DNA from 4 places in the Lysinibacillus sp. LK3 genome. Region 4 is predicted to be linked to each of the others. Evidence: riboswitches for the same ligand, from Rfam matches in the RefSeq annotation. Region 4 holds a riboswitch; each other region holds the start of a gene.
What was found. Region 4 has a riboswitch for S-adenosylmethionine ahead of VK91_RS01510 (YezD family protein). Riboswitches for the same ligand answer to the same signal wherever they lie in the genome.

Region 1 (7,572 bases), on a different contig from region 4:
TAAGATGGACACCAATATCCTCAGGTTTTAATAGGCCGAATAGTTTCTCTTGATCCTCCAAGTTAGGACATGCAGGATATCCGAATGAAAAGCGTTGACCTTGATATTTTGCAGCAAAACGATCTCTCATAGTGAAATCTGTTGCATCAGGGAAGCCCCATTGGTCACGAATTTCCTGATGCATACGTTCAGCAAAGCCCTCTGCTAATTCTAAAGCAGTCGATTGCAAGGCATGACTTTCAAGAAATTTCCCAGCCTCTTTTAACTGGCGTGCTTTAGCCATAACTCCTTGCCCTGCTGTTACAACCATGAGTGCAATATAGTCCATTTCACCGCTCTCTACCGTTTTTAAGAAATCTGCAAGACATAAAAATGGTTCAACCTGCTGACGAGGGAAGGTAAAACGTTCAATTTCTGTCTTACTATCGGCAGGATCATACACAACGACATCATCACCATCTGCTTGAGCCGGGAAAAATTGATACAAACCTGATGGCTTTAATAGATCACTTTTTAAATAATCATCTACTAAATCCTTGAGCTCTGTTGCTCTTGAATCGCCCGCATCAAGCAATTGCTGGACTTGCCCTTTCAAGCCTAAATGGTGTCCTAGTAATGTACGCATATTAACATAAGGATATAAATGAGATACAGAATAGTCTTTTTTCACATGACGTCGTAAATCAGCTGGTAAAAATACTGGCGCTCCTTTTACTGTTCGTGCAGGCTTTATTGTTACCTCTTTTGCCGGACGAGCAGCTCGTTTTTCATCGGCCGCTAAACGTTTTTGACGGGATTCTTCAATTTCTGCTAAGAAATTTTCACGTGTCCCTTCACCCATTAATAGATTCGCTTGCTCTAAGCCTTGCATAGCATCCTTTGCATAAATAACAGGACCACCATATTCATCTGCAATTTTTGTTTCAGTAAAACGACGTGAAAGTGCAGCACCACCAACTAAAATAGGAACATCAATTCCCGCCTCTTTAAAATCCTGAGCAGTAATAACCATCTGTTGCGCTGATTTCACGAGTAAACCTGACAGCCCAATAAAATCAGGTTTTTCCTTACGAATCGCTTCAATCAATTGGGCAGGAGTTACTTTAATGCCCAAATCGACTACCTTATAGCCATTATTACTTAATATAATATCAACAAGGTTTTTCCCAATATCGTGAACATCACCTTTTACTGTAGCAAGTACCATTTTCCCTTTTCCAGCACTCTCTTCATCCTTCTCCATGAATTGCTCTAAATGAGCAACTGCGGCCTTCATCACACCTGCTGATTGTAAAACCTCTGCTACAATGAGTTGATTATCATTAAATAATCGACCTACCTCAGCCATGCCCTCCATTAAAGGACCATTAATTATATCAAGTGGCGCCTCGAAGATTTCTCGTGCAGCGTCTAAATCCTCAATTAGCCCTTCTTTTGTACCTTCTAATATATAGTAAGCTAAACGACCTTCAACCGTTTTTGGAATATCAGCTTCCGTTTTTTCCTTCTTTTTATCTCGATAAAAATCTGTAAACACTGCTAATGTTTCATCATTTGTATTAAAGAGCAGGTCATTTGCGAGTTTGATTTCCTCTTCAGGGATGGATGCATAACGCTCCAATTTCTCTGTATTAACAATGGCATAATCTAAGCCCGCCTGTGTACAATGATAGAGATAAACAGCATTCAGTACTTCACGACCAACAGGTGGTAAGCCAAATGAGATATTACTTACGCCAAGTACAGTCAATGTCTGCGGCAATTTTTCTTTGATGAGACGAATGCCTTCAATCGTTTCTAGCGCTGAACCAATATACTGCTCATCCCCAGTTCCTACAGGGAACATTAATGGGTCGAAAATGATATCCTCTGGTGCAATCCCCCATTTTTCCGTTAAAAGTTGATAGGAGCGCTCGGCAATTTCGAGCTTTCGATGACGGTCAACCGCCATCCCCTTTTCATCTATCGTTCCAACAACTAATGATGCACCATATTTTTTCACGAGTGGTAATACTGCATCAAATCGTTCTTCACCATCCTCTAAATTAATAGAGTTAATGATGGCTTTCCCTTGTGAAAACTTTAATGCTTCCTCAATTACTTTTTCATCAGTTGAGTCAATCACAAGAGGCACCTTAACCTTTTTTACAACCTCCTGCATAAATCCACGCATATCGGCTAATTCATCGCGATCAGGGTTGGCTAAACAAATATCAATAACATGTGCACCATTTTTGACTTGAGCACGTGCAATCTCTGCGGCCTCCTCAAATTTCCCGTCAATGATTAAATTCTTAAATTTACGAGAGCCGATTACATTTGTTCTCTCCCCAATAAATAACGGACGCATAGAATCGTCATACAATAACGGTTCAATTCCTGATACCGCATGACCATGTGTTTTTTCTGGTAATTGACGAGGTTTTTCATCTTTTAAGATCTCACGAATGGCTGCAATATGAGCGGGTGTCGTCCCACAACATCCACCTACAATATTAAGCCAACCCTTTTCTGCAAAGCCTTTTAATTTTTGTGATAGCGATTCTGGTGATTCGTGATAACACCCTTCTTCATCTGGTAAGCCAGCATTTGGGTAACAGCTAATATAGCCTGTTGAAAGCTCTGCTAATGAACGAATGTGATCCGTCATAAACTCAGGTCCCGTCGCACAGTTTAGGCCAACTGATAATGGTTTAATATGCTCGATCGAAATATAAAAGGCATCAATTGTTTGCCCTGCAAGCGTTGTACCCATCGGTTCTATTGTTCCTGAAATCATGACAGGTAGCTCTTTTCCCGTTGATGCAAAAGCGCGCTTTACGCCAAGTGTGCCTGCTTTGACATTGAGCATATCCTGACTTGTTTCTAATAACAAAACGTCGGCTCCTGCCTCAATTAATGCTTTTGCCTGTACATAAAAATTTTCCTCTAGCTCTTCAAATGTAATACCACCTGTTACTGATAACGTTTTTGTTGTTGGCCCCATAGCCCCTGCAACAAAACGTGGCCAATCTGATGTGGAATAACGATCCACTGCTTGGCGAGCAATTTCCACTGCACGCTTATTAATTACTTCTGCTTTTGTGCCAAGATCATATTCATTTAACACAAGAGGCGTCCCACCAAATGTATTTGTACAAATAATATCTGCGCCTGCCTCTAAGTATTTATGGTGAATTTTTTCAATAACATCTGGTCTAGTAAGCACAAGATTTTCATTACAGCCATCAAGTTCCTCGCCACCAAAATCCTCTGCTGATAAATTTTCATTTTGTAGCATTGTTCCCATTGCGCCATCAAGAATTAAAATACGTTTCTCTAGTTGCTCTTCAATCGAGTGCTTAGCCATGTATACTTACTCCTTTTTTCTGTTCATCCAATTGCTCTATATATTTCATCAACTCTAGTGTCACGTCGTAACGTAAAAATGGTGTAATAAGGTAAATCCCATTGAAATATTGCGTAGCCACTTCTACTAATTCTTTGGCAATAGCAATCCCTTCCAAGGTTGCCTTTTCTTTATCTTCTCCACATGCTTTCATTCTTGTTAAGGCATCTTCAGATAATTTGATACCTGGCACTTCATGATGTAAAAATTCAGCACTTTTATAACTCGTAACAGGCATAATACCGATGTAAATTGGAGCTTGTAAATGCTTTGTTGCCTCATAAATCTCTACAATTTTCTCTTTCGTATATACTGGTTGAGAAATGAAGTAGTCTGCCCCATGCTCAATTTTCTTCTCCAAGCGTGTCACAGCACGATCTAACACACGGACGTTTGGATTAAATGCAGCAGCAACTGAAAAATTTGCTTTTTTACGAAGTGGCTTACCTGAGAAAGAGACCCCTTCATTTAATTGCTTAATTAATTGGATTAGCTCCATGGAAGATACATCATAAACACTTGTCGCACCTGGGAAATCTCCTACTTTTGTTGGATCACCCGTAACGGCCAACACATCATGAATACCTAAAGCATTTAACCCCATTAAATGAGATTGTAGACCAATTAAATTACGGTCTCGACATGTAATATGAGTTAGTGGGCGTACACCATGTGAGCTCTTCAACAATGCGCCCATTGCAATATTGCTAATACGTGGAGAGGCCAATGAATTGTCTGCCATCATAACTACATCTGCACCTGCATCATATAATTGCTTTGCTCCTTCAAGGAACCCATCAATCTCTAAATGTCTAGGCGTATCCAACTCTACTATGACAGAGCGTTCACGTTTAACCTTTTCATGAAGAGGCTCATACTTTGTTGGCTCCGCTTCCCGAACAATCTCAATCTTTTTAGGCTTCGCATGCTTCTCCTGAACCGGTGATAACTCTTCTAAATACTTCTTTGCTGCTGCAATATGTTTGGGTGTTGTACCACAGCAGCCCCCTATTAAACGTACACCTTGATCACGCAATTCAACAGCCGCTCGACCAAAATAATCAGCTTCTGATTCATAAACGACACGCCCATCCTCTAAGTCCAGAAGTGATGCATTTGGATAGGCCGACATAAATGCCTTATTAGGAAGTTCTACACCTTCAAATGCCTGAATTGTATGGTGTGGACCTAGTCGACAATTGACACCAACAATATCAGCACCTAGGGCTTCAAGCTCATGGAGAGCATTATTTAAAGACATCCCATTTTGTAGAACACCGGGCTCATGCATAGAAACTTGTGCAATAATCGGCAATTTTGTTTTTTCTCGTAGCATCTTTAAGGTTGCTGTTAATTCTTCAAAATCATAATAAGTTTCAAGTAAAAGGCCATCTGGATTCCCTGCAAGTAAGACGCTTGCTTGTTCTTCAATAGTTGCTAATATTTCATCCAAGGTTGCATCACTTTTACGAATTCCCCGAATACCACCAATTGTTCCTAAAACAAATTGACCGCCATCAGCCGCTGCTCGTTTTGCGATGGTGATAGCAGCTTCATTAAATTGTTGGACACGTGATTCTAATCCATAGCGAGCTAATTTAATGGCATTTGCACCGTACGTATTCGTTTGAATGATGTCAGCACCAGCTGCAATATATTCTCTATGAATCTTTTCAATTAACTCGGGTCTCTGAACATTCATTTCCTCATGGCAATACTCCAATCCATAGCCATATAGCACTGTGCCTATTGCACCGTCTGCCGTCAATACATGCGTTTTTAACCTTTCAAGCAATCCCATAAAATTAGCCTCTCTTCCTATGTCTCTATATAATAAAAAGCCTTCTTTCATAAAAAAAGAAGGCTTTAACGATTCATCATTGTTGTTCCTTCTCATCTTCGACTCAACGGTCTTCTGGATTTAGCACCTGACAATAAAGTTGGTTGCTGAAGCTTCAATGGGCCAGTCCCTCTGCTTCTCTTGATAAGAATTAAGTATGAATTTTTTAAATAATTAAAAGAATCATATCGTTTACTGACGAATGAGTCAAGACTATTTCACATAACAAAGTTTTTTTCCACTTAAAACCTTAGAAATTGGCAAGTTCCTTTGCAAGCTCTTCACCAATTTTTTTCCCGTTTTGAATGCAAGCACCAATACCTACGCCAAAATACGAGCACCCTGCAATCGATAAATTAGGATATTTCTCATGTAATTCTTGTAGTAATCCTTGTAATGCTTCACGATGCGCTAGATCATATTTAGGCATTTGATCAATCCATTTTGTTACATTCACAACGGTTGGCTGCTCCTCTATTCCTAGGCTCTTTCTCACATCTTCTAAAGCAACTGCTGCTAATTCTTCATCCGTCATGGCGCGTAGTTGCTCATAGGCTGGATTGATGCTCTTATAAAAGAGTCGCACAAGTAATTTATTTTCTTTCGATGTATGCTTCCATTTACGACTAGTCCAAGTTGCTGCATTACAAGTTACGTCTGAATTATGGGAAACAATATAGCCCGTTCCATCTGCTGGCAATTTAGCGTCTGGCACATCAAAACCCAAATAGATAGTAATCGCTGACGCTGTCGTAAATTGGTCAAAATAGCGGTTTAAAGATTCATCCTGTAGCAGATTTTGTACAGTATCGTTCGGTAATGCTAAAACGACATAATCTGACTCAATAATTTCACCATTAGCTAAGGAAATTGTGTAGTTCTTATCTTGTTTTTGAACATTTAGTGTAGTAACACCCTTGATAATTTCTACATCGGATAAGGTTTGTTCAAGTCGATCAATTAAAGAAGATAAACCATTTTTAAAGGATATAAATTTTTTGTTCGCTGCTTTAACAAATTGCTCACGATTCGCATCAAAGCCTTTAATAATACTTCCAAAATCATTCTTATAATCAATTAAATACGGTAAAGTAGAGCCAATAGAAAGCTGATGTAAATCTCCAGAATAAACACCTGCAAGCACTGGTGCAATTTGGTTTTTCACCAGTTCCTCTCCTAAATAGTAAGTTAAAAATTCACCGATAGAACTTTCCTTTGTGAAGCCATTGTTTGGCAATGTTAAATCCTTCAACGCTTCTTTTTTTCCCTGCTCGGAAATAAGTGTACTTTCCTCTAAGGATGCTACACTCATCGGTATTCCGAAAGTTGAATCTGCCGGAATAGCATGTAACTCATTATTCGTATAAATATAAGAAATACCTGTTTCGTTGTAAACTAATTCCGCCTCAAAATCAAGCTCCTGCACGAGTTCCATAACGCCTTGATGACGGGCTACAATAGAATCAGCACCCGTTTCCATGATGAAACCTTGTTCATGTGCTGAATATAATTTGCCTCCTAAATATGTATTTTTTTCTATAAGCACTAGACGAACATCTAAATTATGTTCCTTCACTTGACGTTGCAAATAATGCATTGTACATAGTCCTGTAATACCGCCGCCTAAAACAACAACTGTTTTCATCATAACCGCCCCTATTATTCATTCTTTCTACAGTATAATCCTTTTTCATTGAAAATTACGTTAAACCCTTTACAAATTTAGCAAAAATAGAGCTATTTCATCAGTGAAATAGCTCTTACTTTCTGAATCTCTATAAAATTGATCCTCTATAGCGATAACTTCACAACAAACATTTAAATAGGTACTATAGTGTTTATTACGTCTAAAAATATGAAAAATAGAATGTAAATGTTAGTAGTCTATCCTTTTAAATTTTGCGCAAAGCTCGCTAATTTTTCAGCTGAATTTGTTACCTCAGTAAATGAAGTGCCTAATTCACTTAATATGCCTACAATTGCTTGTATTTTTGTTGCCATACACTCATTTTGATCTTTTGCTTCTGTCATGGCTCCCAATATACTCGTAAATTGGCCTTCAGTTTGTAACATATTTTCTTCACCTGCTGCAACTTCATCTTGAATGTTGGTCAAAGAATACTCTAATTTCTCTGTTCGTTCACCTGTCTTTTTCAATAACAAAGCCACCGCTGTAACAGATTCTTTTGTCTGAATTGATAATTTACGTACTTCATCGGCCACTACGCTAAAGCCCTTTCCCGCTTCCCCAGCACGTGCTGCTTCAATTGCAGCATTTAAAGCCAATAGATTCGTTTGATTCGCAATATTGGTCACAACACTCATAATTGTTTCCATTTCCTTA
Region 2 (7,572 bases), on a different contig from region 4:
AATAGCGCCAAATACGATAGCTTTTGTTTTCGTTCCTACCAGTGAAAGAATCCAAAGTGCAAGTCGTTTATGTAGATTAGTAATTTGCATTGCTGCGGCTAGAAAAAGAGCTGCTGCTACTAAAGCAACGGCAGAATTACTAAAGCCACTTAAAGATAATTTTAATGCGCTAGCTGTTCCTAGCTCTGTAGTTGGATTATCCATTGACGGAGCGAGTCCTAGTAAAACAGTTACTAGTGCAATGATCATGGCCGAGCTCACAGGATATGAAACGGCCTCTGTAACCCAAAGGATGACTGCAAAAGCTAAAATGGCTAAAGCTCGTTGCCCAGCTATAGGTAAATCACCATTGTTAGGTAAAAAGGTAATAATGATTAGTAACGCGAATGCCAAGCCAATCCATAGTGGCTTTAAATTAAGTTTTGTAGCTGCTTGCTTTGGTGAAGACATATTTTCTCATCCTTTCTACGATAAAAATGACGATTATTATCCATAACATCGGCCTGTATAATGTTTTATTGAGATAAGAATATGTCTATTTTATTGTAGAAAAAAATCTATGTGAAAATGGTGTTTTTTACAGCAATATGAGTAGATAAAGAGAAAAAAAACGGTCACAAAAAATACAAAAATATCCATTAAATATTATTTCTTTTTCTTAAAGGCAGAAGTTACTTTAGGCTCTGTTCCATTGACTAATCGTTTAATATTTTCGAGGTGCAGGATGATGGCTATGCCAAAAAGAAGAAGAGCTATAATGGTTGGGCCAATGCCAGGAATCCATAAATAAGTTGCTGTACAAAACACGAGATAAAATTCTAGAACACCTACAATTAAATAATTTGTTGCAAAGGATAAAATAACAAATAAAATAAGTGCAAATAAACCAATCTTCCAATCAACAGCAAGTAAAATACCAATGATGGAGGCCGTTCCTTTCCCGCCGTTGAAGCCCATGTAGAAGGGGAAATTATGACCTAAAATAACCCCAGCAGCCATAATATAAGTAAGCAGCCAAATTTGTTCTTCTGTTAAATGAATAGCGTCCGCTAGATAAAAATGTGCACCTATAATAGCGACAACGCCTTTGCCTATATCGATGAGGGCTACTAAAACGCCATACTTCCAGCCAAGGGAAAGAGTGGCATTAGAGGCACCAGCATTACCGTGGCCAGCCTTTTTTAAATCAACCCCCGATAAAAATTGAGCCACTTTAGAGCCGTGAATACAGCCTATTATATAGCCAATCATAAGAAAAATGATCACGGCCTTTACCATAAAAATACTCCTCTCAAAATTTTTTCTAAAATAGTGTATGCGTTCATATTACGTATAAGAGCAGACAGAAGTTTCGGAAAAAATAAAATTTACATGTTGACAGAAAAAAACTCTATGTTTATACTGTGTAACAACGATGGAAATTGAATCTCATACTCTTATCAAGAGCGGCGGAGGGATAGGCCCTATGATGCCCGGCAACCAGTAAGCAATGAGCTTACTAAGGTGCTAATTCCTACAGATTCTTACTTGGATCTGGCAGATAAGGGGAGGAAAACTTGCAACCGCAACCCTCTTCTTAGCTGAAGAGGGTTTTTGTTTTCTACAGAAAATCCTCCTCATCTCCGGTACCATCGTAAAAAAATAACCATTTGGAGGTACACAATGACAAATTTTAAACCAGAAACATTGCTGTTGCATGGTGGTCAAGAGCCAGACCCAGTGACGGGATCTCGCACAGTTCCAGTCTATCGCTCAACTGCTTTCGTATTTAAAGACACTGCTCATGCGCAACGTCTTTTTGCCTTAGAGGAAGCAGGGAACATTTACACACGAATTACCAATCCAACAGTTGATGTGTTTGAAAAACGTGTGGCTTTATTGGAAGGTGGAACAGCAGCAGTAGCACTTTCATCTGGTGCAGCAGCTATCGCATTTTCCATTTTAAATCTAGCTGGAGCTGGTGATGAGATAGTAGCAGCTAGTTCTTTATATGGTGGTACGTATAATTTATTCGCTAACACATTACCAAACTATGGTATTAAAACAATTTTTGTAGATGAAACAAACCCAGAGAATTTCAAAGCAGCGATTACTGATAAAACAAAAGCTGTTTTTGCAGAGGTTTATGGTAATCCAAGTTTAAAGGTTTTAGATATTGAGGCAGTAGCTAAAATTGCACATGATAATGGGCTACCATTAATTATTGACAGCACGTTCGCTTCTCCTTACGGTTCTACACCTATTGAATACGGCGCAGATGTTGTAGTTCATTCAGCAACTAAATGGATAGGAGGTCATGGTACAACTTTAGGGGGCGTTGTTGTAGACGCTGGTAAGTTTGATTGGACTAGCGGTCGATTCCCTGGTTTTACTGAACCAGATGCCTCTTACCATGGTCTACGTTATGGAATTGATACAGCTTCTGCTGCCTTTGCTACAAAGCTACGTGTACAATTATTACGTGATTTTGGTCCAACATTAAGTGCTGATGCTGCTTTTAATTTATTGCAAGGGTTAGAAACGCTTCATCTGCGTATCCCTAAACACAACGAAAATGCATTGGCAGTGGCTGAGTATTTACAAAACCACCCATTTGTGGAGTATGTAAATTATAATGGCCTAGAAGATTTTCCGACACATGAGTTAGCAAAAAAATATTTAAGAAATGGCTTCGGTTCAGTGCTTACATTTGGCATAAAGGGTGGACGAGAAGCTGGGCGAAAGCTTATTGATAGCGTGAAATTATTTTCACATGTAGCAAATGTAGGTGATGCAAAGTCATTAATTATTCATCCAGCTTCCACTACTCATCAGCAACTATCAGCAGACGAATTAGTTCAAGCTGGTGTAACCGAGTCGCTCATTCGCTTATCCATCGGTTTAGAGGCAGTAGAGGATATTATTGCTGATTTAGATCAAGCCATTACACAGGCTACAACAACTGAACAAACAGTAGAAGCTTAAAGTTTAAAGAAAATGGTAAGATGTTGTGACGTTAACGTATTTTCTCATTCGATTAGCCTCATTTGGTAATGCGTTAAACGTTGCTACATCAATCTATTACTGCATCCGTTAATTATCAGAACCTTATAAAAAATAATACCAAGTAATTTTATATGTATTATTGACTTTGTTAAATCCATGTTATATACTAGGAAATAAGTTAACAGTACGAAAATTTTTTTTAAAAGGTAAATGTTTCATAAGTGCTCCCCCACTTTTGAATATATAGAAGAGTAGTTGCCTAGCCAGTGACTACTCTTCCCAAAAACTGATGATAAAGGAGTGTTTAAAATGGGTAACATCTATAGTGCGCAAAACATTGTATCCTATCTAATATATGAGCTAAATGAAGGGCATGTATTTGTCAACAATAAATCCATTCAACACCTTCTTACATCAGTCGAAAGAAAATGGCAGGAAGTATTTGGTCATACAGCATTTCAAGAACATGTTTTTACTGAAAAGGACTTTACTGTAAAGGAAGTATTTGAGGCATATGAACAGTACGGTGTGAGCCATATCTCACTTCCTGCGACAGAGTTTTACTTGAAGTATGGTACATTTCAATTAGTGGAACGTACGTATGCAATACCAAATTTTACAGAAGAAGAGATTAGTCTTGTTCAACAAGCTTTAGCACAATATCGTTATCAATTGCTTTCAAAAGCAAGTTAAAACCCCCTCATATTTTTAAGCTCATTCTCTGCTGCTACAGGGAATGAGTTTTTTCTTTAAAGGGATTGTTATGAGTGTCTGAGCATACATATATATAATAGAAGAAAGACATTCATATATTGAAATGTAAATAGTCAATATTTGTTCAAATCTTATAGATTGATTAATAAAACGTATAATAAAGGGAATGAAACCGATTTCTTTTGCACATCTAGAGAAAACAAATGTCCTTCCTAGAAAGATTTTTCTTGTGCAAAGCGTGTATTTGCGATACAATTTTCTTTAAGTTAAATTTTGAATTATTTGAATTTGTATGTGTCCTAACACATATAGAAATAGCGAAACTCATACAAAGAGAGTTGTTGGCTAAAGACTGCGGTGGGTGTCAAATTGTCATGACACAACCCCATGGAAAATTAGCTTTAATGAAACTGCGGAATGTAAGTTGGAGGGAATAACAAGAATGGCAACTATAAAGGCAGCGATTTTAGGATTTGGAACGGTAGGTCAGGGGATTTACCATATTTTAAATGAAAAACGAGAAGAGCTAAAAAATAAATTAGGTATTGAATTAGAGGTAGCGAAGATTTTAGTGACAGATGCTAGTCGTGAACGTGTACCAGGTACAGCACATTTAATGACAACAAGTATGGATGAAGTCTTAGCAGAGCCAGGTATGCAGGTAGTGTTTGAAGCAATTGTGAACGAAGAACCTGCATACAGTTATTTAAAGCGAGCGGTGGAACATAAATGTCATGTTATTACTGCCAATAAAGTGATGTTTGCCAAACGAGGTTTGGAGTTGCAGGATCTTGCAAAAGCTAATGGCGTTTTTGTAGGCTATGAGGCTACTACCGCTGGTGGCGTACCTGTGATAAAAACAATGAAAAATATCTTACTTGTAAATGATGTAAGTCGTATACAAGGTGTCTTAAATGGTACATGTAATTATATTTTAACAAAAATGCGTGCACAGGGCTGGTCGTTCGAAACAGCTTTAAAAGAGGCACAAGGCTTAGGTTATGCCGAAGCAGATCCATATAATGATATATCTGGGCAGGATGCATTTAAAAAATTAATGATATTAAGTGCCTTAGCTTTTGGTGAGCAGCCTGACTGGTCAGATGTAGAGGTAATTGGGATCGATAGTATCTCTGCTGAACAGGTTCATGAAGCATGTGAAAAGGGTCTTCGTTACCGCCATGTTGCTGAGGTGGAAAAACTAGCTAACGGTAAGATTATTGCAAAAGTAGGTCCTCAACTAGTTGATAAAGAGCATCCACTTTATCCAGTCGATGATGTGTTCAATGCGGTGGCATTAGAGACTAACTATATTGGTACATTAACATTAATCGGTCCTGGAGCAGGGATGTATCCAACAGCGAGTGTCATGGTAGAAGATTATGCTGAAATCATTGGGAAAAGAGCAGGATTTGTTGTGACAATCTAATAAAAGCTTTAAAAAAGGCCCGCCATTCAACAATGTTCAATTGTATGAATGGTGGGCTTTTAGTCTTCATCTTTGACGTCTATGTCCTCTGGAATAGGAGTAGCACGCCAAATTTCAATTTCCTCTTTTATACGTTCCAATTGTTTAAAATAAGTGCTGAATTGTCCACTATTGATTAAAATTTGTTGGCCATCGTAAACAGAACGGATGCGTCCTTCGTAAATTAGACGCATTACTTGATCCTCAGGCATACCAAGATCAATAGCTGTCTCTTCAATTGATTTGTACATACGATTCGCTCCTTTTACTGTTTTTATTATAACGTCCATTCATGAGAAAACATACTATTGGAATTAAAAGAAAAGTAAAAATGATAATTGTTTGATTTTGGATAAATATGTATGATTAGTATGGAGAAAGATGTGAAGCGGGGATGAGCTGAAAAATGTTAAATTCATTGTTTGTATTACTAGCAGCTATTCTATGGGGAATGACAGGTACTGCCCAGACATATTTGGATGAAGGGGTATCTCCAATAGCTGTAGCCACGATTCGTTCTGCAATTGGTGGCAGTTTATTATTAGCTATTACGATTATAATGAGGAAAATTAATTTTTTAAGGTGGTCATGGAAATGGACAATTTTAGCTGCGGCTAGTATTGCGTTTTTCCAAGGTCTTTTCTTCTCATCCAGTCGTCTAACAGGTATAGCCATTGGAACTGTTGCTACTATTGGTAGTGCACCAGTGTTTTCTGGTGTATTAGAGTGGCTAGTATGGAAAACACGTCCCACAGCAGTATGGGGACTTGCTACATTGATGGCCATTATCGGATGTCTTTTATTGTTTATGAATAATGGAGAGGAGTCTGTTCACGTTGGCGGATTCACATTAGCGCTTTGTGCAGGTTTGTCCTTTGCATTTTACACAAGCATAAGTAAAAAATTAATGGCACAAGAAGAAGCATTACCCGCAGTTGCTATGACATTCTCCATTTGCGCTTTGTTTTTACTGCCGTTTTCTATACAAGATGGATTTTCCTGGTTAGTAGATGTGCACAACTTATGGACAATGTTATTTATGGGGATTATGTGTACAAGCGTAGCGTATTTCCTGTTTTTAAGTGGACTACAAAAAATTAGTTCATCCTCAGCTGTAACACTTTCATTAGCAGAACCATTGACTGCTGCAATTCTTGGTGTGTTTTTAATTGGAGAACACTTAAGTATAGTTTCCTGGCTTGGAGTAGCGATGCTTTTAGGTGGCATTGTTGTTTTAACATTGGGTGGGAGAAAAAAGCTAAAACCTTAAGAAATTCTTCATTTTTATAATAGCTGGTTTTTAAGATTTAAAAGATACACTTATATTTGAGAGCGAGGTGTATATCATGACGAAATTAACAGTTCTTGTTACAGATGACGATCAAGATATTCGTGATGGTATTGAAATCTATTTAAAAAATGAAGGCTATCATGTCATTAAAGCAGCAGATGGCTTAGATGCATTAAAAAAGCTAGAGAACAATGAAGTACATTTAATAATTTTAGATATCATGATGCCAAATATGGATGGAATTACAGCAACCTTTAAAATTAGGGAAGAGCGTAATATTCCGATTATCATGCTGAGTGCAAAGGCGGAGGATGGCGATAAGATTCATGGATTATCGGTTGGAGCAGATGATTATGTAACAAAGCCATTTCATCCATTAGAGCTGTTGGCACGTGTAAAATCTCAGCTGCGCCGTTATGTTCAGCTAGGAACGTATAGTGAGGGAGCTACAAAAGTGGAAATAGACGGACTTATTCTTGATGAAGAGGCAAAAGAGGTTGTACTAGAAGGAGAACCAGTTCGACTAACCCCGATAGAATATAAAATTACAGAACTATTAATGAAAAATGCAGGGCGTGTGTTTTCGATTCGTGAAATTTATGAACGTGTTTGGAATGAGGAAGCTTATAATGCTGAAAATATTGTAGCTGTTCACATTCGGAAAATACGTGAGAAAATTGAAGCTGATCCGAAAAATCCACGCTATCTAAAGGTGGTATGGGGCGTTGGCTATAAAATGGAAAAATAAATTAGAGAAGTATATGACTATTGCTGGATTTATTGCAGGTGTTATTGGGCTTATCTATTTTGGAATTTATGCCTATCAAATCGTCGATTCTCGCTCCTCAGAGGTTTTACAATTGTTAGAAAGAATTTTTTAGAGGAGTGTAAAAAGGAATGATAAAAAAATGGAAATCTCTTCTCGTATTAATGTGTTTAATCTGGACAATTTTCGGAGTTTTTACTTTTTATAATGTGGGCTATCAGTATATTGGTAAATCATATTTTGATTCGGAAAATTTCCAACATGAAATCGATAATTTCACGGCAGAACTAGGACCGTTAGTAATTAATGTACCAAATGCAGAAGAATTGAAAAATAAAATTGAGATTA
Region 3 (7,572 bases), on a different contig from region 4:
CGAGGAACCAATACGATACTAAATAATGCGTTATTGAATAAGTAATCATACCAAAGTTGAGAATAATTTTGTAAATAACGGTCACGAACTTTTTCAAAATAGCTTTCACGCTGCCGCTGAACAAGTAAATACATTAAAAAGATAAAGAGCACAACTAATAAAAAGAAAATTATTCCCAAAAGCGTCGAAACAGTCAGCTTGATCATTGCCAAAACCTCGCAAACGTTCTTTTAATTTTGGCTTCTAGCAAACGTAAATTAAATGGTTTGACAATATATTCATCAACACCGCCCTCATAAGCATTAAGCGCTGCCCCTTCAGAATTGCGTTCTGACATCATATAAATAATAAATTTCTTTTCATTTGGCATATGTCGTAAGATATGCAATATTTCTAAGCCATTTTTCAGAGGTAAAATATCATTCATAAGAATTAGATGCATATGCCCTGATTTATAATCATCCGATTGTAAAAAGCTATAGCCATCCTCATAAACCTTTACATCTAAGGAAAAATAAGGGATAGATATTTGGTTAAGCGTTGACTCTAATACTTGTCTAAAAATGGCGTTTTGCTCAATAATACTAACTTTCACTAATTCAGTTGGTTGCTCACAGTAATCCTTTACCTCTGCTATACTCCATGTTAATTGCTCATCCCCTGATAACATCTGTTTATTTTTATTTAACAGCTCTTCAAAAATAACGTTATTATTTCTTATTTCTGTTATAGAGGCCTTTAATGCAATCTGTTGGAACTTCCGTTCTGCTTTTAAGATGGCAAATATTCGTTTTAAAAACGCCCTAGCTTCTACATCACTACTTTGTAAAAAGAAGATGCCCCAATGATCTCCGTCGGATAATTGAAAAAGCAAGTCTGTCTTGCGTATTTTTGATTGTAAAAACGAGGTAACTTGATCATTCACATTTTCATTCAGTTGTGTAGCATTAGCTGTTTTTAAAAAGACTGCTGTTATAGTAAGGCGTGATCTAATCACACTTTCTCGCCATATTTTAAAGTAGCGCTCTACTTCATGTTCTTGCATGATGTCATGGGTGAATTTTATATCATTCATTAGAATCACTCCATCTAGTTTTTTCTTATTATTACTTTCTATCATTTATTTCGTAGATTAACAACATTACTATAGTAATAAATATGACTAAACAATATCTAAACATAAATAGACGTCATAAAAAATACATAGTTTCTCATCAATTTAACTACAAATAAAAAAGAGTACATAAGTCGTTAAACTTATGTACCCTTTTATAAAATTTTTAATTCTTATTTTACCGGTACTACTGCACCTTTCCACTCTTCTAAAATGAAGTCTTGGATTTCTTTAGATGTTAATACTTCTAATAATTTTTTAATTTCAGGTTTTGATTCATCACCTGCACGTACAGCGATGATGTTAACATATGGAGATTCTTTATCTTCAAGAGAAATAGCATCTTCAATTGGGTTTAAACCGTTATCGATGGCAAAGTTAGAATTGATAAGTACTGCATCGCCTTCATCGTTTTCGTACATTTGTACAAGCATTTCTGGGGCAGTATTTGCATCGAATTTAAAGTTTTTAGGATTTTCTTCAATATCCTTTAATTCTGCTGCTGTTTTATCAATGCCTTCTTTTAATTTGATTAAGCCTTTAGCCTCTAACAATGACAGCATACGACCATGGTCAGATACTGAATTAGAAAGTAAAATTGTTGCGCCTTCAGGCAGGTCTTCTAACGTTTTATATTTTTTAGAGTAAATACCGATTGGTTCAATATGAACGCCACCTGCATTAACGAAATCATAGCCATTGTCTTTAATTTGTAGCTCTAAGTAAGGAATGTGCTGGAAATAGTTTGCATCAAGTGTTTTTGAGTCTAAATCTTGGTTTGGTAGAACATAATCTGTATACGTTTCAATTTTAAGGTCTATGCCTTCTTTAGCTAAGATCGGTTTTGCTTTTTCTAAAATAACTGCGTGTGGTGTATTAGAAGCACCTACTTTTAATGTTACGTTTTCTTTGCTATCTGTTTGATCGCCAGATGCTGATTTTTCATCTTCTTTTTTATCTGTACCGCAAGCTGCTAATGCTAGTACAAGTATTGATAAAAATAATCCTGCTAATAACTTTTTCATTTATGACACTCCCTTGTATTTGTTTTAAATATGTTAGCGGTAAAAACCGGAATAACCTCATTTTCGTGCTAGCGTTTATCAATTTTTTCAGTAATTAAATCACCAATCCATTGAATAATAAATACGACTACTAAGATCAAAATAGTTGCCATTAATGTCACATCTTGGCGATTTCGCTGGAAGCCGTCTAAGAAAGCTAAGTTACCAAGACCACCTGCACCAATAATTCCTGCCATCGCTGTATAACCTACAAGAGCAACAGCCGTTACAGTGATACCAGAAATCAAAGCTGGTAATGATTCCGGAACCAATACTTTCCAAATAATTGTAGAAGTTTTTGCTCCCATTGAACGGGCTGCTTCAATCACACCTTTATCAATTTCACGTAACGCAATTAATACCATACGAGCATAAAACGGTGCTGCACCGATAATTAAAGCAGGTAATGCCGCATTGGCACCGCGAATTGTACCTAGTAAAAACTTCGTAAATGGAATTAATAAAATAATTAATACGATAAATGGAATGGAACGGAAAATATTAACGAGTGATCCTGTTAAAAAGTTAACGATTTTATTTGCCCATAACTGATTGGGGCTAGTTAAAAATAGAACAATACCAATGACTAACCCAAGAATAAATGTCACAACCGTTGATATAGCTGTCATGTATAAAGTTTCATACGTAGCTTGCCACATATTTTCCCAGTCTACATTCGGAAAGAGATTAGTTAGCATTTTCAATCACCTCCGTCTGTACTTCCACTGTATTTAAATAACGAAGGGCTTCAGTGACGTTTGTCTGAGAGCCATCAATTTGCACAATCAATGTACCATATGCACCATTTTTTGTTTGTGAAATATTTCCGTGAACAATACTTACTTCTACATCAAATTGTTTCACAAGATGTGAGATGACAGGCTGTTCTGTTTTTTCACCAACAAAAATCAATTTGACAAGTTGTCCAGTTGGATAGTTTGTTTTAATTTGTGCTACCGTATCTTGTGTTTCCTTAGTGTCGGTAATTTGAGATACAAACTTCTTAGTAATAGCCGCCTGTGGGGCTTGGAAGACTTGTAATACCTCACCACGTTCCACAATTTCGCCTGCCTCCATCACCGCTACACGATGACAAATTTTGCGGATGACATGCATTTCGTGGGTAATCAGGACGATTGTTAAGCCTAAGCGTTCATTTATATCTACGAGTAAATCAAGAATGGCATCCGTTGTTTCAGGGTCAAGTGCGGATGTCGCCTCATCACATAGTAAAACCTCTGGATTATTCGCTAATGCACGTGCAATTCCTACACGCTGCTTTTGTCCCCCGGAAAGCTGGGATGGATATGCCTTATCGCGCCCTTCTAAGCCTACAAGGGCAATTAATTCCTTCACACGCGCTTCACGTTGAGCCTTTGGGAAGCCTGCGATTTCTAAAGGGAATGCAATATTTTCGGCAACTGTTCTTGACCAAAGTAAATTAAAATGCTGGAAAATCATACTTACCTTTTGTCTAGCTGCTCTAAGCTTTTGCCCTTTTATCGATGAAAATTCTTGATTGTTCACCGTTACTGTTCCTGCTGTCGGTTTCTCTAAACCGTTTAATAAACGAATCATGGTACTTTTACCAGCACCACTATAGCCGATAATGCCAAAAATTTCACCTTTATTAATAGTAAGGTTGACGTCTTTGACTGCCGTTAATTCGCCATTTGCTGTTTTGTATTTCTTTGTAATATTTTGAAGCTGGATCATAGCGAATACTCCTTTTCTCATATAGAAAACCCCTTCACTCACAGACAAGTAGAAGGGGTCACGTATGATACGTTAAACCGTTCTCTCATCTTTCAAAGAAAAATCTTTGGGTGATTTGGCACCTTTTCACATTGTGATGGTTGCCGGGCTTCATAGGGCACTTCCCTCCGCCACTCTTCATAAGAGTTCGATATATTTAATGTTTTAATAATATATTTGATACTTTACCACGCTAGTAAAGTTCAGTCAATTGATTTTTTTAACAATTCATATAAAAATGGTACGGATTGAAAAGCATAAATCTTTTCTGTCACTTTTCCGCCATCACTGATGAGTAGACAGGGAACACTTTCAATTTGATGCTCATAAGCTATGTGTTCCAAAAAGTTGATATTTGCTTTACCCATTTGTAGCTGTGGCAGTAATTGCTCAATAATGGACATCATTTTAGATGCCACTGCACACGTTCCACACATCGGTGTATATAAATAAAATGCAGTTTTCTCTCCCGACTGTTTAGCCGCTTCCCACTGCTCTATTGACCATTCTTCCATTTACTCACGCAACCTTACAAAATATATTCATTATGGATTGAAAAATGTGCACGCAGTAAAATCATTGCTAGCACTTTTCTTGGTGTCGTTTCTACTTCCTTGTATGTTGGCATTGTGCGCAGATGCTCAGCCTCTGGATAATGTCTGTCCATTAATGCACGTAGCTTATCACCAGAAGTATCTGCATCAAAAAAAGTAAATAGCTCACAGCCCTCATAGGGATCCAGTAGTTCTTCTAATTGATGCACACCAATTGTACCATTCGTACATAGTATTGTAACATTCTCATTCAAAATAGGCTCAATTTGTAGCTTATCTGAGCGCCCTTCTACTATCAAGCATTTTCCCTCGAACATTACGCCACCTCCATTTAGAGATCCCCACTTATAAGTCATTATATAACAAAAAACGCCGGTAGTTTCCGACGTTTTTCGATTATGGCTTGTCTTATTCAGCGATCATTTCTTCGTATTGCTCTGCTGTCATTAGTTTCTCAACTTCTGATGCGTCAGCAGGCTCAACAACGATCATCCATGCTTTTTCATATGGTGATTCATTAACGAATTCTGGGCTATCTTCTAAATCTGCATTTACTTCAACTACAGTACCTGAGATTGGTGCATATAATTCAGAAACAGTTTTTACTGATTCTACGCTACCGAATGGATCATCTGTTTTGATTTCGTCGCCAACTTGTGGAAGCTCAACGAATACGATATCTCCTAATTCAGATTGTGCGAAGTGAGTAATACCAATACGTACTTTTCCATCTTCTACTTTTACCCATTCATGTTCTTCAGAGTATCGTAAGTCTTTAGGTGTGCTCATGCAAAAAACCCCTCCATAAATATGTAATATATTCACTTTCAGTGTGCCATACTTCTCCTATAAATACAAGGTTTAATACGGTTATTTCCAAGCTTGCTCAAAATCTACTTCTTTAAAACCTAAAGTAACTTTTTTTCCATCTGTCACGATGGGACGTTTAATTAACATGCCATCTGAAGCAAGTAGCTCAAGCTGCTCATCCTCCGTCATTTCCGCTAACTTGTCCTTTAAGCCAAGCTCACGATATTTCATGCCTGAGGTATTAAAAAATTTCTTCAAAGGCTGTCCACTAGCTTGCCAAATAGCTGTTAATTCTTCTTTAGTGGGAGGTTGCTCTGCGATATGTACCTCTTCATAGGAAACCTCATGCTCATTTAACCACTTCTGTGCCTTTTTACATGTTGTACATTTCGGATAATGGAAAAATTGAATCGTCATTACAATGCTCCTCTTCTGTCTTTTTCTGTAGTATACCATCATAGTTGTTTTCAATGGTGAACTTCACTCTTTTTTGTAAGTTTATCCACCAGTTGTGCAAATTTATCCGCTCCTTTTACGATTATCCATCTCATAAAAAAAACCTAGCTATCTTTTGCAGATAGCTAGGTTAAATTTGCACTATTAAACAATATATTTTTCAGCATCAATTAATTTAACGGAAGCCTCACGCTTCTTCGCAATTAAATTATATGGATTATTACGCGTTAGCTTACGCAGTGCAGATAATGTCATACGGGCTGCATCGCCATCCGCTGAAGCAAGAATTGTGTCTTTTGCTTCTTTTTCGATTTCTGCGAATGCTTCTTGGCAGAAAATTTGTGTGTATAGCAATTTTTGATGTGCTTTTTCAGCACCGTCACGAGCAATTGCTTTTTCTGTACGTAAGACAGCTGATTCCATTGCAAATAATTGGTTAGCTATATTCGCAATGTTTACCAATACTTCTTGCTCTTGATCAAGTTTTGCACCAAAGCGTTGTGCTGCTAATCCTGCAGCTAAAACAGCAATCTTCTTGGCATTTTTCACTAAATATTTTTCTTGTGCTAACGGCTCTGTACCGATTTCCTCTGGCATTAGCATAAGCAGCTCTTGCTGTAAATTTTGAGCAACTTGTAATAATGGCAGCTCACCTTTTAGCGCCTTTTTCATAAATGTACCAGGTACAATCATGCGGTTAATTTCGTTTGTACCTTCAAAAATTCGATTAATACGAGAATCACGGTAAATACGCTCTACCTCATACTCAGCCATAAAGCCATAACCGCCATGAAGTTGTACTGCTTCATCTGCAATATAGTCTAATGTTTCTGAACCGAATACTTTGGCAATAGAGCATTCAATAGCATATTCAGCAATCGCACCTGCAATCACTTTTCCTTGCTTTTGCTCTTCTAGGCTTAATTGGCTTAAGCGATCCTCAAATAGACCCACAGTACGATAGTTTAATGATTCTGAAGCATACAATTGCGAAGCCATCGTTGATAATTTCTCTTTTGTCAGATTGAAATCAGAAAGCTTTGTCTTAAACTGCTGACGTTGGTTTGTATACTGAATAGCTAACTCCAATGCACGTTTCGATCCGCCAATTGTGCCCACGCCTAGTTTATAACGACCAATGTTTAAAATATTGAACGCAATGATATGCCCACGACCAATTTCGCCTAATAGATTTTCTACAGGTACTTCCGCATCTTCCAATACTAATGTACGAGTTGATGATGATTTAATCCCCATTTTCTTTTCTTCAGGACCAACTGAAACACCATTGTAGGCACGTTCTACGATAAAGGCGGAGAATTTATCGCCATCAATTTTTGCGTAGACCACAAATACATCAGCAAAGCCTGCATTCGTAATCCACTGTTTTTCACCATTTAAAATATAATGTGTGCCAGCTTCATTTAATTTTGCAGTCGTTTTTGCACCTAGAGCATCTGAACCTGAACCTGGCTCTGTTAATGCATAGGCAGCGATTAATTCACCTGAAGCAAGCTTAGGTAAATATTTTCTCTTTTGATCTTCATTACCGAATAGAACAATTGGTAATGACCCAATACCAACGTGAGCACCATGTGTGATAGAGAAACCACCTGCAACAGACATTTTTTCAGCGATTAAAGCTGAAGAAACTTTGTCTAATCCTAGCCCTTCGTATTCTTCAGGCACATCTGCTCCAAGTAAGCCTAATTCGCCTGCACTTTTTAGGAGACGCACTGAATGCTCAAATTCATGGTGCTCTAAATTTTCAACTACTGGTAAAACTTCATTTGCAACGTATTCCTCTGTTGTTTTAGCA
Region 4 (7,572 bases):
ACGTAGTATACATGCATGGTTACTTTGCACAGCTCCCAGAAAACCAAAATGATATGACATTGATACAATTTGAAGGCATAGAGGATTTAGGACAAAAGGTGCGTCATGCAGTTCAACAACAACATGTCGATATCGTCATTATGGCGGCTGCGGGCTCTGATTGGGTCATTGACAAAGTATATGATCAATCAGGTAATTTAATGGAGGAAACGGGGAAAATGCCTTCTGACGAACCACCTATTATTCATTTTAAAAAAGCACCAAAAGTATTAGGTCAAATTAAGGGATGGCAACCGAATGTAACGTTAGTAGGCTTTAAGCTCGAAGCAACGAATGATGAGGAATTCTTGTTAGCTCGTGCCAGACTGCGTATGGAAACAGCCAATGCACAATTTATGGTAGCAAATAGCTCTCAGTCTTTATATGGGGGGGATGAACCTCATTGGATTGTACCTGCTGATGGACAGCCTCTTAAAGTAATGGGCAAGCAAAAAACAGCAGAAGCTTTAATGATGTATTTACAAAATCAATAAATGTGAACTGTGTAGAGAAATATTTCTACGCAGTTTTTTCTTGTCTAAAAGGTTAGCATCCTATAATATTTACTTAACGGTCGGTAAAAAAGGAGGGCAATAATGGGAAATAAAGAACAAACTTTTCACAAAATTATAGAAATTGCTTATGGGATGTTTGCGGAAAATGGATTTGAAAAAACAAGCTTAGCAATGATTGCTACAGAGGTCGGTATTTCAAAACCAGCCATTTACTATTATTTTCAATCAAAGGATCAATTAATCGCTTTCATATTTGATGAATTGTATAAAGAAATTCAACATGATGTTGCTGTGGATTATAAAGAGCTTTCTTCTGCTAATTTTAAGGAGGAATTACTTAAGCTAGGCTATAAATCTATTGAGGCACAGGACAAGGACCCTTATTTTAATAAAATATTTAATCAATATGTACTATTAGCGGCCCGCGATGAAAACTATAAAAGACAATTAGTAGAGCTAGAAACCAGCTTTTTAACGAGCTTTGTTGCTATCCTACGATATGGCGTACAGCTAGGCGTGCTAGAGGATACTCCCCATATAGAAGCGAAGGCACAAATGCTAGCCCTCGTCTATGATAATATCGGTAATTTCATGTTAACAGGCAACCAATTGAACTATAGGGCTATTTGGAAGGAGGCAGTGAATAGCGTTATCCAAGGGGGCAAAGATGACAAAAAGAAATGATGATCGGCGCATTGAAGGTCTTGATTTTGCAAGAGCTCTCGCCATGCTTGGCATGTTCATTGTCAATTTTGGCGTCATAACAGGTTCTACAACGAATGGTTCAACATGGTTAATTGCCTTCCAACATCTTTTCGAGGGACGTGCTTCGGCCGTATTTGTCATGCTAGCAGGGATAGGGACAGCCTTAATGACTCGTCAGGCTAGAGAGAGTAAGGACTCAATCCTTCTTCGTCAAAATCGACTTACTTTGTGGAAGAGGGCGCTTTTGTTATTTACGATAGGGATAATATTATATGCAATCGGCTGGACAGGAGATATCTTACATTATTATGGCGTGTATATGTTTGTTGCTGCTTGGTTGATTGCCCAATCCAAGAAAATGATGATCTTCATAATCGGTGCCATCCTTATCCTTTCACAATGGCTTCAAATTCAATTTAGTTACCTTGCTGGTTGGCATCCAACATATGTACTACTAGAGTATCTTGATTTTTGGACACCAGCAGGATTTATAAGAAATTTGATGTTTAATGGCTATCATCCACTATTCCCCTGGATTTGCTTCTTTCTGATAGGTATGGTAATGGGCACATTAGATTTAACAAATCATACATTAAGAAAAAACTTACTGGTGATAGGTTTATTGTTAGTCATCATGACTGAGACTTGTTCAACGTTATTCATTAAGATGACAACCATTCATTTATTAGATGTAGAGAGTGCATTGTATTTATTTGATACAGGACCGATTCCACCGAATATGATGTATGTCCTATCTAATTCGGCTTCGGCTATTGTCATCATTGTTGGCTCCATCTATCTTGTAGAGACATGTAAAAATAAAGTTATTCAATCTTTCATATTAACAGGACAAATGTCTTTAACGCATTATGTTGGCCATGTTGTTATAGGCATTGGAATACTAATTATTTGCCAAAAGCTGGAGAACCAAACACTTGCTTTTTCCATGCTGTATGCCTGCTGTTATTTTTTAGGATGTGTCGTTGTTTCTGTATGGTGGAGGACTAAACATCATCGAGGCCCACTTGAATTCATGATGAGGAAATGGAGCTTGTAATAAATTAATGGATTGCCATCTATTTCTCACTGACTAGGCATAAAATACTTTAGGTATAGGGAGTCTTTTAATCTAAACGACATATTGCATAGTATTCAACTAGGTTTTCTAATATTTTGTATTGACATTCCTATAGCAGAATTATAGAATTATTTTCAAGAAACGCAGTACTCTTATCAAGAGAGGTGGAGGGACTTGGCCCAATGAAGCCTCGGCAACCGAACAACAGGTGCCAAATCCAACAGATGGTGTCTGAGAGATAGGAGGGGCTATCAATCAGTTTGATGCGTTGGCCTCTTTATGAACAATAAGGATAAAAAAGAAGGGGTGTATCGTATGGCTCAGTCAGTAAAAGTAGATGATAAGAAACTAGAGGCAATTGCGAAGGCGATTCAAAATCTTGAATTTGGTGAAGTGCATATTACGATTCAAGATGGTGTGATTGTGCAAATTAATAGGCTTGAAAAGCAGAGATTTCCGCAGAAAAAATAACAATGTTTTCAGTAGAACTTATGTCAAACGGCCACCTATAAGCATGAAGGATTTCCTGTGCTTACAAGTGGCTCTTTTTTTGTGTAAAGGCTAGCTATAAAAGCTTTTTGGTATGGGACCGATATGACGGCGATGATAAAGCAAAGGCTCTTTTTGAGCATTTGTAATGTCTACGACCTGCCCAATAAAAATGGTATGGTCGCCAGCATCGATTTGCTGAAATGTTTTACATTGTAAATTAGCTGCTGTATCATGTAAAATCGGTAGTCCTAAAGAGGAAGTTGACCATTTTGCTTGTGCAAAGCGATCAGGGATTTTACTGGCAAATAGTGTACATAAATGCTCTTGATCACTCGCTAAAATATTGACCGCAAAATTTGGCGCAGTCGTGAAATAAGGATGGAGCTGAGATTTTTTATCGAGTGACCATAAAATAAGGAGCGGGTCGATTGAAACAGATGCAAAGGAATTGACGGTTAAGCCAATCGGTTTTGTGTCATGACATGTCGTGACAACTGTTACACCTGTAGGATAATTACCTAATGCCAATTTAAAAGCAGCTACTAAATCTGTCATTCAAATCACCTCTTTATGAAATTAGTGAACGGAGTTTGTAGGTAAACGAAACTTTTTTTCATATCCTACTAGTAACTCCTTTTCTTGAGTAAATTTTAAACTAATCAAACATACAGGTAAAGGTAATGGGGAAAGAAAGGGGAATGGCCATGACTTTATATTTTGATCATTTGGTTCATCAAGTGGAATCACCAGAAAATATAAAGGTTTTCTTCAATAAACGAAATGTCCATACAGTGAATGGTGGGCAGCACACGATGTGGGGGACTTATAATACGTTAAGCTACTTTGGCTTAAGCTATATTGAACAAATTGCTATCTATGATCGTGATTTATTTGAGCAAGCGGCACAATACCCATATTCCCTACATTATACGTTTAAACGTGATCAAGAGCGCCAGGGATTTTCTCGAATTGCTCTGCGCACAAAAAATATTGAGGAAGAGGGTCGACGCTTGCGAGCATTGGGCTATGAAGTATATGGACCAGATGCATGTAGCAGAACAAGACCAGATGGCACTGTGGTAGAATGGAAGCTACTGCATTTTGGTAAGCCAGATCTGCCAATTGATTTTCCATTTTTGATTGAATGGGCGGAGGAAGATGAAGAACGTTTGGTTCAATTAAAGGCAAGTGGTGCCATTGATGTCAAACAGGCTATAACGATGGAATCCGTCCAATTCTACGTCAAGGACATGCAGGCAACAGTTAAGCTGTGGCAAGAGGTGTTACAGCTACCAGTGCCTACGCAATATGAGCAGTATTTGTCACTACAGCTACCGAATATGCGCTTAGATTTCTATGAGGAAGAGAGCGCGATGACAATGACACTTGGTCATGTCAAAGAGGGACCATTTGGTGTTACATTAAAGGATCCTAAACGAACAAAGGAAACTTTAGTTTGCCCTGGTGCTTTTTATTGGATAAATCGATAAGGAGAAAAGGCTGGGCCATAACTAACTGGGACCTTCATTAAGCCGAATAATCTTTAAATTAACAAACATGATAACTAGAAAAACCGAACTATTCCGAAACACTTCGTAAGCGTTTTAGTGGATAGCTCGGTATTTTTATGGGCTGAAACACTTTTGCTTCCGCCTTTTTACATAAGTATTGAAAAACAAAACCATCAATAGAATTTCTGGTGCTGGCTACTTGCTTTCCTGTGGATTTAGCGTTACAGAGGAGACCCTGGAGCGAAATCACCTCCTCACCTTGCTAGAAAGTTTTAGCTAGTGACATGATCTTTAATTCAACAATATGGAAAAATCCACTTCATCAGAGAAGTGGATTTTCGTTGCCAATTATTATTCAATTGTCATTTTTTTCGGTGTTTCTGTACCTGTATACCAATCAAATTCAATTTCAAATGAATGCTTGTCGCCCTTTTTTGTATAGGAGTATTCGATTTTGAGCTGTTCACTTGGGCTGACAACTGTTGGCTCTGTGTCTTGAACAAAAGTGAATTCACCATTTTCTTTAAGCTTTTTTGCAATCGTTTCCAGTGTTGCTGCAAATTCTGCTACACTTTGTCGTTCTTTATGCTTCAAAATAACTTCAGTCATGGGTTTATTTTGTTTTTGCATCGAAATCCCTCCTTACGTATTGTTACTTCTATTATAACATGGAGGGGGCATTCAGCTTATAAAACAATACAAAAAGCGGATGAAGGAAACGATGCATTTCCTAATCCGCTGCTAATCTGGAACTACACGGATAGTCCCATTACGCTTATAGTTTTACAACATTTGATGCTTGGGGTCCACGATTGCCTTCCACAACATCAAATGAAACCTTTTGACCTTCTTCAAGTGTACGGAAGCCTTCCTCCTGGATGCCCGTAAAATGAACAAATACATCTTCGCCATCATCACATTCAATAAAGCCATAACCTTTTTCATTATTGAACCACTTTACGATCCCCTGTTGCATAAGCATTCGCCTCCAATGCGCTTGAATGTAAAATAAAGTTAAATAAATGGTGCACTCATTGAGAAAATGTGAAAAAATTGCATTTTCTCTTAGAACATACAGGAATTGAACAAATAAGTCAATTGATTGACGAAATGCTTGCATATCTGGCTTTCTTTTTTTTCACAATTAAGACTATAATGGAAATGAACAACATAGAAAGTAGGATGCCAAATGACAACGAAAAATCAACCATTATCAGATTTAGAAATCGCTAGTCAAGCAGTGATCAAACCTATTACGGAAATTGCCAATGCTGCGGGTATTCCAGAGGATGCTCTTGAGCAGTATGGACGCTACAAAGCAAAGATCGACCCATTAAAAATTACTGCTCAGGGCGAGGATGCAAAGGTAGTATTAGTATCAGCTATAAGTCCAACCCCAGCTGGTGAAGGAAAGTCGACTGTGACTGTTGGACTAGCAGATGCCCTTCATCAATTAGATAAGAAGGTGATGGTCGCATTACGTGAACCATCATTAGGTCCAGTCATGGGCGTAAAAGGTGGCGCAACTGGCGGAGGTTACGCACAAGTTATACCAATGGAGGATATTAATTTACATTTTACTGGCGACCTTCATGCGATTACAACAGCTAACAATGCTTTATCCGCATTTATTGATAATCATATCCACCAAGGAAATACACTTAACATTGATCCACGACGCATTATTTGGAAGCGTGTCATGGACTTAAATGATCGTGCCCTTCGTAAGGTAGTGGTGGGATTAGGTGGTCCTGTTCAAGGCATGCCGCGTGAGGATGGCTTTGATATTACGGTTGCCTCTGAAATTATGGCGGTATTCTGTTTAGCAACAAGCATTGAGGATTTACGTGAGCGAATCGCTAGTATCGTGATTGGCTATACTTTCGAGCGTGAGCCTGTCTTTGTGCGTGATTTACAGGTAGAGGGTGCCTTAACACTATTATTAAAAGATGCCTTCAAGCCAAACCTAGTTCAAACATTAGAGGGAACACCTGCTATTATCCATGGTGGTCCATTTGCGAATATTGCCCACGGCTGTAATTCTATTATGGCGACACAAACCGCTCGTAAGCTAGCTGATATTGTGGTGACAGAAGCGGGCTTCGGCTCTGATTTAGGTGCTGAAAAATTCATGAACATTAAAGCTCGTAAGGGAGGCTTTAAACCAAGCGCAGTTGTCATTGTAGCGACAATTCGTGCATTAAAAATGCATGGTGGTGTACCGAAAACAGCGCTTGTAGGTGAAAATGTGGAAGCACTCCTACAAGGAATTGAAAACTTAGCTAAACATGTAGATACAGTTCGTACATTTGGCGTTGAACCAATTATTGCCTTAAATCGTTTTATCACGGACACAGAGGCTGAACTAGAAGCCGTTCTGAACTGGTGTCAAGAAAATCATGTTCGCATTGCCCGTACGAATGTCTGGGAAGAGGGCGGTAAAGGTGGTCTAGCCTTAGCTGAGCAAGTACTAGCTGTGCTAGAGGAAGAAAACAACTTCTCTCCTTTATATGATGTAACAGAGTCAATTGAAGAAAAGGTACGTACGATTGTGCAAAAGGTATATGGCGGGAAAGATGTACAATTTACAGACCAAGCCAAAAAACAAATTGCCCAAATCGAAAAATTTGGTTGGGACTCCCTTCCAATTTGTATGGCGAAAACCCAGTATTCTTTATCAGACCAACCAAGTTTACTTGGTCGTCCAGAAGGCTTTACCATCACAATTCGCGAAGTTATTCCAAAGCTTGGTGCAGGCTTCTTAGTTTGTCTAACTGGCGATATTATGACAATGCCAGGACTTCCAAAAGCACCAGCTGCGCTACGCATGAATGTCGATAACGAAGGACATGCGGTAGGATTGTTTTAACAGAATATTAAAAGCTGCCTACTTAAATGGGCAGCTTTTTTATTGATAATGGGTAAACATGGTTTGTAGGAGGTGACCCAATTCATCGTCTATCTACAATGCAAATATGGTATAAAAGTAAAATTTCGGATGATTCCTTCATCCACCTCTTGAGTAAAAATTCATAAAAATTAATTTTTTTAAAACGATTTTAAGATTCTAGTGAAAACTAGGATCTTTTTTATGTTGCACAAAAATCACGAGAACCTTCCTTATATAAATGTGTTTGGTATTTTTTATCAATAGTTCTCTGATATTGGAAAGATAGAGCGGGTTTTTACAACGAAGGACAATTGTCAAATGAATTTTTATTTAAAAAATACA

Region 1: it holds a riboswitch for S-adenosylmethionine, as region 4 does, so the genes downstream of both, VK91_RS18750 (bifunctional homocysteine S-methyltransferase/methylenetetrahydrofolate reductase) here and VK91_RS01510 (YezD family protein) in region 4, are expected to answer to the same signal.
Region 2: it holds a riboswitch for S-adenosylmethionine, as region 4 does, so the genes downstream of both, VK91_RS12830 (O-acetylhomoserine aminocarboxypropyltransferase/cysteine synthase family protein) here and VK91_RS01510 (YezD family protein) in region 4, are expected to answer to the same signal.
Region 3: it holds a riboswitch for S-adenosylmethionine, as region 4 does, so the genes downstream of both, VK91_RS16605 (methionine ABC transporter ATP-binding protein) here and VK91_RS01510 (YezD family protein) in region 4, are expected to answer to the same signal.

The regions. Positions count from the first base shown of each region.
Region 1 covers NZ_LDUJ01000026.1:57,432-65,003, reverse strand. Annotated here, with positions in the region: gene metH (methionine synthase) at 1-3,349, opposite strand, end outside; gene VK91_RS18750 (bifunctional homocysteine S-methyltransferase/methylenetetrahydrofolate reductase) at 3,342-5,189, opposite strand; SAM riboswitch class I at 5,279-5,379, opposite strand; gene VK91_RS18745 (protoporphyrinogen oxidase) at 5,479-6,873, opposite strand; gene VK91_RS18740 (globin-coupled sensor protein) at 7,113-7,572, opposite strand, start outside.
Region 2 covers NZ_LDUJ01000017.1:62,256-69,827, forward strand. Annotated here, with positions in the region: gene VK91_RS12820 (DASS family sodium-coupled anion symporter) at 1-450, opposite strand, end outside; gene VK91_RS12825 (glycerol-3-phosphate acyltransferase) at 646-1,278, opposite strand; SAM riboswitch class I at 1,434-1,547, shown strand; gene VK91_RS12830 (O-acetylhomoserine aminocarboxypropyltransferase/cysteine synthase family protein) at 1,663-2,964, shown strand; gene VK91_RS12835 (hypothetical protein) at 3,295-3,678, shown strand; gene VK91_RS12840 (homoserine dehydrogenase) at 4,142-5,128, shown strand; gene VK91_RS12845 (hypothetical protein) at 5,188-5,418, opposite strand; gene VK91_RS12850 (DMT family transporter) at 5,574-6,437, shown strand; gene VK91_RS12855 (response regulator transcription factor) at 6,514-7,206, shown strand; gene VK91_RS22725 (hypothetical protein) at 7,184-7,339, shown strand; gene VK91_RS12860 (sensor histidine kinase KdpD) at 7,356-7,572, shown strand, end outside.
Region 3 covers NZ_LDUJ01000022.1:42,911-50,482, reverse strand. Annotated here, with positions in the region: gene VK91_RS16625 (HEAT repeat domain-containing protein) at 1-206, opposite strand, end outside; gene VK91_RS16620 (response regulator) at 203-1,075, opposite strand; gene VK91_RS16615 (MetQ/NlpA family ABC transporter substrate-binding protein) at 1,288-2,139, opposite strand; gene VK91_RS16610 (methionine ABC transporter permease) at 2,208-2,876, opposite strand; gene VK91_RS16605 (methionine ABC transporter ATP-binding protein) at 2,866-3,894, opposite strand; SAM riboswitch class I at 3,977-4,080, opposite strand; gene VK91_RS16600 (thioredoxin family protein) at 4,137-4,448, opposite strand; gene VK91_RS16595 (hypothetical protein) at 4,463-4,804, opposite strand; gene gcvH (glycine cleavage system protein GcvH) at 4,896-5,276, opposite strand; gene VK91_RS16585 (arsenate reductase family protein) at 5,358-5,714, opposite strand; gene VK91_RS16580 (acyl-CoA dehydrogenase family protein) at 5,898-7,572, opposite strand, start outside.
Region 4 covers NZ_LDUJ01000001.1:318,898-326,469, forward strand. Annotated here, with positions in the region: gene VK91_RS01495 (phosphopantothenoylcysteine decarboxylase) at 1-533, shown strand, start outside; gene VK91_RS01500 (TetR/AcrR family transcriptional regulator) at 636-1,238, shown strand; gene VK91_RS01505 (DUF418 domain-containing protein) at 1,222-2,316, shown strand; SAM riboswitch class I at 2,487-2,582, shown strand; gene VK91_RS01510 (YezD family protein) at 2,653-2,808, shown strand; gene VK91_RS01515 (flavin reductase family protein) at 2,899-3,384, opposite strand; gene VK91_RS01520 (VOC family protein) at 3,534-4,319, shown strand; gene VK91_RS01525 (amphi-Trp domain-containing protein) at 4,692-4,970, opposite strand; gene VK91_RS01530 (cold-shock protein) at 5,116-5,316, opposite strand; gene VK91_RS01535 (formate--tetrahydrofolate ligase) at 5,530-7,209, shown strand.